2 regions of the Acinetobacter sp. NEB149 genome follow, and region 2 is predicted to be linked to the other one. Evidence: predicted binding sites of a transcription regulator. Region 2 holds the regulator's gene; the other holds the start of a gene.
What was found. Region 2 encodes PhoB, which activates phosphate uptake and scavenging genes when phosphate is short. Its sites were predicted from a motif close to TGTCATNAANCTGTCATAA; they were not measured.
Positions count from the first base shown of each region.

Region 1: the regulator PhoB is predicted to act here: its motif matches at 2,112-2,130, upstream of HGD77_RS04450 (inorganic phosphate transporter).

Region 1 is NZ_CP051208.1:949,990-954,327, forward strand. It holds gene metH (methionine synthase) at 1-1,641, opposite strand, end outside; gene HGD77_RS04450 (inorganic phosphate transporter) at 2,178-3,797, shown strand; gene HGD77_RS04455 (transposase) at 4,065-4,338, opposite strand, start outside.
Region 2 is NZ_CP051208.1:3,043,391-3,047,728, reverse strand. It holds gene tnpA (IS66-like element accessory protein TnpA) at 1-353, opposite strand, end outside; gene phoR (phosphate regulon sensor histidine kinase PhoR) at 444-1,802, opposite strand; gene phoB (phosphate regulon transcriptional regulator PhoB) at 1,828-2,538, opposite strand; gene HGD77_RS14730 (TetR/AcrR family transcriptional regulator) at 2,788-3,465, opposite strand; gene HGD77_RS14725 (SDR family NAD(P)-dependent oxidoreductase) at 3,689-4,338, shown strand, end outside.

The sequences.
Region 1 (4,338 bases), 1.1 Mb from region 2:
TTTAATCCAGCCAGTCGCTTCAATAAAGTCCACACCATAGTTGTTGTGTTCTTCAATACCGGTTGCAATCGCAAAGACGTTCGGGTCAAAGATAATATCTTCAGACGGGAAACCCACTTCATTCACCAGAACATCATATGAACGTTTGCAGATTTCTTTTTTGCGCGTAGCTGTATCGGCCTGACCATCTTCATCAAATGCCATCACGATGACCGCGGCACCATATTGACGGCAGAGGCGGGCACGTTCGACAAACTCGTCATGACCTTCTTTCAGGGAAATCGAGTTCACCACGGCTTTGCCTTGCACACATTTCAGGCCCGCTTCGATAATCTCCCATTTAGAAGAATCCAGCATGATTGGCACACGTGAAATATCCGGCTCAGAAGCAATCAGATTCAGGAAATGCACCATCGCACCTTGTGAATCGAGCATGCCTTCATCCATGTTGATGTCGATGATCTGCGCACCGGCTTCAACCTGTTGACGGGCAACATCAAGTGCTTCGGCGAAGTTTTCTTCACGAATCAGACGCAGGAATTTTTTCGAACCGGTGACGTTGGTACGTTCACCGACGTTCACAAACAGTGAATCTTTGGTGATGTTAAATGGCTCTAAACCGCTTAAACGACAGGCAGGTTCAATTTCAGGAATTTGACGAGGGGTAATGCCTGCAACAGCATTTGCAATCGCGCGGATATGATCCGGCGTAGTACCACAGCAACCACCGGTAATATTAATTAAGCCACTTTCTGCAAATTCTTTAATAAAGGCTGCAGTTTCTTCCGGCGTTTCATCATATCCACCGAAGGCATTCGGCAAGCCAGCGTTTGGATGTGCTGAAACAAAGGTATTGGCAACGTCAGACACGGTTTTAACGTGTGGACGCATCGCATCTGCACCTAGGGCACAGTTAAAGCCGATAGAAAGTGGCTCTGCATGGCGCATCGAGTTCCAGAAGGCTTCAGCGGTTTGACCAGTCAATGTACGACCTGATGCATCCGTGATCGTACCTGAAATCATGATTGGCAATTCATAGCCCAATTCTTTAAAGACTTCTTTCACTGCAAAAATTGCGGCCTTGGCATTCAAGGTATCGAACACGGTTTCGATCAGGATGATGTCTGCACCACCTTCGATCAAGGCTTTGGTTGATTCAATATAGTCAACTTTGAGCGCATCAAAAGTGATGTTACGGAACGCCGGGTCATTCACGTTTGGAGAAATAGAGGTGGTACGCGATGTCGGACCAATCACACCTGCCACAAAGCGTGGTTTTTCAGGCGTTGAATATTTGGCACAGGCTTCTTTGGCCAGACGCGCTGCTTCACGGTTAATCTCGGGAACCAGATCTTCCATGTGGTAATCCGACATTGAAACGCGGGTACCGTTAAAGGTGTTGGTTTCAATAATGTCGGCGCCAGCTTCCAAGTAAGCTTCATGAATGCCTTGAATGATTTGTGGCTGAGTCAGCGCCAGCAAATCATTATTACCTTTGAGATCATAGGCCCAGTCAGCAAAACGCTCACCACGATAATCGGCTTCTTCCAGTTTATGGCGCTGGATCATAGTACCCATCGCACCATCGATAATTAAAATTCTTTTGGCAAGAAGTTCTTTTAAAGTGGTAAGTGTAGACATTCAAACTTTCTCAGCAGAAATCAAAAAAAACGACGCTAATCTTAGCAGATTAGTTGGCTGATTTCTGCTGAGATTGCTCAGAATGATGGATAAGCATGATATGAAAATTTGATAAGTCATCTAGAAAAACAACAAGTTTTAACATCCGGATCAGAAAATATTGCAATCTCTAATCTGATTCGATGTCTTTGAGACAGTAAACAAAATCAAAAAATTAAGCTGATGCTTTCATTCATGAAATTGTCATATTGATGGCTTATGCTGTGCAAATGAAACTTTTGCTCAGCTTGATGACAGGCAGGGCGTAAATCGTTTTGGTAGCAAAATATGTTGAGTTTTTAAGCTTGAAGAAGCTGGAATCTTATCTTAAGTAAATGATTTATAAAATCAAAATCTAGTGTTTTAGTCGGAATTAAACAGGACGAATAGCAGCAAGAAAATCCAAATAATTGCTTCATATGACAGCAGTTTGTCATATAATTGTCACAATTTAACTGAACAATATGGGGATTCTTGAATCCTCTATTCCTGCTTGCATGAATCCTAATCAAACTCCCGTAGATTCAGCACACGGGTCGGCTTCCCAAAAGTCGACCAATGTTCATGTGCCAACACCGAAATTTTTTATGCCGGTGTTCCTGACTCTTATTATCACTACGCTGATTTATATCGGCTTCCAGTTGTCTGCAGATTTAGCGCATGTACCGGCCTTAGGCTTGTATTCAGTTATTTTGTTAGCGACGGCACTTTTTATTGCGTTGAGTTTTGAGTTCGTCAATGGCTTCCACGATACCGCCAATGCAGTTGCCACGGTCATTTATACCAACGCACTTTCTGCTCCCGTCGCAGTGATGTGGGCCGGCTTCTGTAACTTCCTTGGAGTTATGGTGGCCAGTGGTGCGGTCGCTTACGGCATTATTGCGTTATTGCCGGTCGAGCTGATCATGAATGTCGGCTCCGGAGCAGGCTTTGCCATGGTCTTTGCCATGCTGATCGCAGCAATTCTCTGGAATCTGGGAACCTGGTTTCTCGGTATTCCGGCATCCAGTTCACATACCCTGATCGGTTCGATTCTGGGTGTTGGCATCATGAACTATATTCTGAATGCCGGTACTGGCGCTTCAGGTATAGACATGGAGCAGGTGATGAAAGTCGGTAAGGCGCTGTTATTCTCGCCTTTAATCGGTTTTGCATTTGCTGCGATTGTGTTCTTGCTGGTGAAAAAAATCTTCAAGCGTCAACTGGAACTGTTCCAGCCACCTGAAGGTAACAAGCCACCGCCACCATTGATTCGTGCCATGCTGATCTTTACCTGTACTGGGGTAAGCTTTGCCCACGGTTCAAATGACGGTCAAAAAGGTATGGGCCTGATCATGCTGATTCTGATCGGCTGTGTGCCTTTGGCGTACTCGCTGAACAAAAATCTGGATGCACAACATATTCAGTCTTTTGGCCAGTTATCTGCACAAACTGCGGATGTGATCTATCCAAATCATCAGGATATTCCGGATGAACAAGCCCGTGATGTCATCACCAAGTACATTCAGACCAAGGAAATTACCCCTGAAGTCGTGCCTGCCTTGGCAAGTTTGACGGATCATCTGGGTGAAAAAGTTGGTAGCTATACCAGTATTAAGGATGTTCCTGAAGCTCAAGTGTCTGAATTTCGCAACGACATGTACCTGAGCACCACAGCATTTAAACGTCTGGATAAAGCAGAAGCTTTACCAACAATGAGTGCTGCACAGGAAAAAACAGTAGATGAATACCGTGACAATCTGGATTCATTCCTGCAATACATCCCGACCTGGGTGAAAGTGGCGACAGCCTTGGCACTTGGTCTGGGTACGATGGTCGGCTGGAAGCGTATTGTCGTGACTGTCGGGGAGCGTATTGGTAAACAGCATATGACTTATGGTCAGGGTATGTCTGCCGAACTTGTTGCGATGTCAACCATTGCGGCAGCAGATGGCTTTGGTATGCCGGTATCCACTACCCATGTATTGAACTCTGCAGTAGCAGGTACCATGGTGGCGAACAAGTCAGGTCTGAACTTCCAGATGGTGAAAACCATTCTGTCTGCCTGGGTCTTTACCTTGCCAGCAACGATCTGTCTGTCAGGCGGTTTGTATTGGGTACTTTTAAAAGTGTTCTAAGTTATTTAGACATAAAAAAAGCTGCTCTAGAGCAGCTTTTTTTATGGGTGATTTTTACTTCTCCCTAACCCTCACTTGCGCTTCGTTTTAAAAGTGGTGCTTTAAAACTTGCTCAGGAGAGGGGACTACATTAATTATTCAAATAAAGAAAATTTAAATTAAATAGTATTCATTTTATTAGAAAACGATATTTTTAGATGTTTGCTACTACTAATTTGAATCCATTGGGAAAGCTCCCTCTCCCTTTGGGCATAGGTATCTACACATCTATGAGATACCTAATGCCATTGTGGCTATCTCATTGAGTTCATCTATTGAATATTCCGAGAGCAGTTGAAGAGTGTTCAGTAAAATCGAAAGCCCTGCCAATAAGGCAGGTGCACTTTCCAACCTACCTCTTTTCTGCTGCCGACCTGAAAGACGGGTGAGAAATACACGAATTTTCTGATGGTGTTCATCTTCAGAACGCTGGATTCGCCAAGTTAAAACACAAGCCATACAGCTAATCAGTAACCGCCTTAAAATGGCTTCAGGTCTGGTC
Region 2 (4,338 bases):
AAAGCAGATATTTCTGATACTTGCCATTTCAAGCCAATTTCTGCTTTTGAGTGGGGTAAAGTAATTTGAACCTTTAACATGTCAGTAGGAGTAGGATCTAATGGTGCAGAGCAAGATAAGGCAATAAATGCAGGTTTATTCGGTAGTGGTGAGCGATCATTCCCTGGCTTAGCATCAATTAAGCGAATCCATTTGGATACAAGATTTGTATTCAATCCATGTTGCAAAGCGACTGAAGCAATTGAAACGTCCGGTGCTTTACAAGCCTGAACGATCTGCTGTTTAAATTCAGCACTGTATGTTCTTCGTTTTTTCGCAAGAGATGCGATGGATGTCTGGTGATTTGTAGTCATAAATTTTAGTCCCCACTTGTTTTTAAGTGGGGACTAAATTAAGGCTTATAGGATGAATTCAGAAGGTGTGTTCAGCGGACGCTTACTATATTACTCTGGAAAGCTGAGACGTTCTTTGGGGAAAACCACCTTAAAGGTAGAACCTTGATTTTCCTTGGACTCAATTTCCAGATGTGCCTGATGTTGCATCAGCACATGTTTAACAATTGCTAATCCCAAACCGGTACCACCAGTCCGGCGGCTACGGTCTGAATCGATTCGGTAAAAACGCTCGGTCAGTCGTGGCAGATGTTTGGGATCAATGCCGATGCCGTTATCTTGCACCACAAAATAGGCCGATTCACCATCATCATGCCAGCCGATGGTGATGGTGCCGCCTTTGGGTGTGTACTTGATGGCATTGGTGATCAGATTACTAAAAGCGCTGGCCAGTTCCATATCTGAACCGATCAGATCGCAATGACTGTCAATGTCCAGATTCAGGGTATGACCATAGTCAATATTATAGGCCTGGGCATCATCGAACAACTGGTTCATCAGACTCGGCATTTCAATGATCTGGTTTTTGGCAATATTTTTATCATTTTCCAGACGTGACAGCAGCAACAGGTCGTTGACCAGTGCATTCATGCGTCGGGTTTGCGACTGCATCTGATCAAAAGCGCGTTTCCAGCGTGGATTGATATCTTCCTGATCGGTAAAGGTTTCAATATAGCCACTGAGCACGGTCAACGGGGTGCGCAGTTCATGGGAAATATTGTCGACAAAATCCTTTCGCATCTGTTCCAGATTGTGCATCCGGGTCACATCATAAGCGACCAGTACCCGGCTTTCTCCGCCAAAACGGGTCATTTTGACCTGCACATAATGGTCTTCAAACAGCGAAGAACGCATTTTCAGGCCGTCGGGAGATTCATCAATATGGTGATAGTATTCGATAAAGCTCGGTTGGCGTAACAAGGTCAGAATATTACGGCGACGGTCATCACTCGAGATTCCGAGCAAACGTTCGGCCGCCGGATTCCACCATTCAATCTGCTGGTTTTCATCAAGCAGCACCACAGCTTCTTGTAAGGCCACCAGTGAAGACTGTGCACGGTCGATCAGTTCGACCATTTCCGCCTGAACAATCCGTTCCTGACGTTGGGCGCGATAAACATTGAAAAGTAGTGCACCCCATATCCCGCCAATATTCGGTGGAACATCATAAGGGCGATTGGAAATCCATTCATTGACCAGATATAAGGAACGCATTTGGGTCGCAAAGAACGCCACGAAGGCAATTACAATACAAATCCAGAAATACCCAATCCCAAAACCGATAAAGCTGGCGATAATCAGGAAAAAAGCCAGTAAGCGTAAATCCTGCTTCGCAAAATCCCATAAACTGCTGTAACGGATTCTTTTGTGTTCGCGTGCCAGTTCGGGGACAGGGTAGGGTTCATACATAAAACAAGATTTACCTTAAAAGATATTAACCTAAAGCGACATCTGAACGGGTCGAAAAGCGATAGCCCGTTCCGCGAACGGTCTGTACAAAACGGTCTACACCATAAGGTTCCAGCACTTTACGCAAACGGCGGATATGCACATCGATAGTCCGGTCTTCAATATAGACGTTACCGCCCCACACCTGATCCAGCAATTGCGCACGGGTATAGGCACGTTCCGGATGGGTCATGAAGAAGGCCAGTAAACGGTATTCAGTCGGCCCCATTTCCAGAATGTTGTTGCCAAAATTCACCCGCTGGCTGACCGGATCCAGAATCAGGCCATTGGCATCAATGGTTTTTTCGCCGCTCAGGGCATTGGCACGGCGCAGTACCGCCTTAATCCGGGAGACCAGTTCTCGGGTCGAGAATGGCTTGGTCATGTAGTCATCGGCACCGGCATCCAGACCTTGTACTTTATGGTCTTCTTCACCGCGCGCTGTGAGCATGATCACCGGAATTTCTGACAGGCTTTCATCACGTTTCAGACGACGACACAGGTCCACACCGCTGACACCACCCGGCATCATCCAGTCCAGCAAAATCAGTGCCGGACGCTGATCCACAATCATCTGATGCGCCTGCTTGGCATCTTCTGCCTGTAAGCACTGAAAACCGGCCATATCCAGAGAGGTATGGATCATTTCCCGAATCGGGAGCTCGTCATCGACGATTAATATGTAGTCATCTTTCACAACGCAATACCCTATTTCATGTAAACGGTGAACCGTTTTATATTTATGACAGGCTTATTACAAAGACTAATTATGACAGTATCATTGCAGAAAGGGAAAAACTGCTGAAATTCGAAAAGATTTGTGACAAATATAGCGCAGAAACTTGTTAAAAAATCATAAATTAATTTTACTCATTTCCGTAGTGCAGCATAAATTTGTAACTCACTGGTAAATGCAGGAAAGCCTATTAAGCACAGGATTTAACAGCTATTTTTTCTCTGAAAATGAATCGAGCAGTGCCAAAAAAACCACACTACAAGACGATAAAACTTCCTCAAGCGAATGTTTAAAACCGCTCATCACCCAACGAATAGCAATTTGGGTGACATAGCCATTTAAACCGGTCGACACCAGTGAAATTTCCTGCTCGCTGCGATTTAATTGCGGCATCATCAACATGACGAAGGCATGAATCATGCGGTCGAAACGTGACATGGTTTCATGGATGGTGGCCTGATTATGCAGTTCCTGCACCAGCATGGCATCGATATAAATGATCCGTGCCATGCGCGGATTATCACGCAGGGTAGTGAGCAGCGCATTCAGACCCGCTTTGATCATTTTTTTTGGATCGGTCGAGGCTTGCATCATGGCCTGCATCACATTCTGTTGCAGCTCATCAATCAGTTTTAAAAAGATGGTCTGAAACAGATGCTCACTTTTCTTGAAAGATTCATAAAAATAACGTTCAGTCAGTTTGGCTTCATTGCAGATATCTTTGACGGTAACTGAAAAAAAGCCGTGACGGCCATAGGCTTCAATCCCCGCTTCGATCAGCTTTTCACGACGTGCCTGCTGCCTTTCAGCCATCGACAGGCCTTTAAACTGACGTTCCTTGCTCTTGGAGGGGCGTGATTTTGCTGCTGAGTCGGTTGAATCAGTCATAAGGCCTATGTGCTCATCTGCATGAAGATTTTGAATATCTTAGCAATAAATCACGCTTAGACCTATATGGAAATGCTGCCCTGAAATTTGGCCTTTAAAGATAGGGGATAATTATTGACAATCCATATTGTCAAAACTATATTGAGGATCTGTGCTAACTCCTGAAACAACAGAACAAGATCCTGCTGTCATGGAATGGCAGTTCTTTACATAAGGAAATTGAATGAAAAATTTTAACAATAAAGTCGCTGCGATTACCGGTGCCGGTTCAGGTATTGGCCAGCAACTGGCAGTATTACTGGCTCAGCAGGGTTGTCATTTGGCCCTCAGTGATATCAATGAACAGAGTTTGGCACAAACGCTCGAATTGCTTAAAGAGAGTGATGATGTCCGTGTCACCATTCAGAAAGTAAATGTGGCTGAACTGGAACAGGTGCGTAACTGGGCGGCACAGGTCGAACAGGATCATGGCAGTATCAATATGATCTTTAACAATGCAGGCGTTGCGCTGGGTTCAACTGTTGAAGGCGCATCTTATGAAGAACTGGAATGGATTGTTGGAATCAATTTTTGGGGCGTGGTCTATGGAACCAAAGAATTCTTGCCTTTGATCAAGAAGACTGGCGATGGTCATATCATCAATATTTCCAGCCTGTTTGGTTTAACGGCCCAGCCAACTCAGTCTGCTTATAATGCGACCAAGTTTGCAGTGCGTGGTTTTACTGAATCCCTGCGTCAGGAACTGGATATGGAAAACTGTGGGGTGAGTGCACTGTGTGTGCATCCGGGCGGCATCCGTACCAATATTGCCAATGCGGCAAAAATGAATAACAGCCTACTCGCTTTAGGTATGAATCCGGAAAAATCAACCCG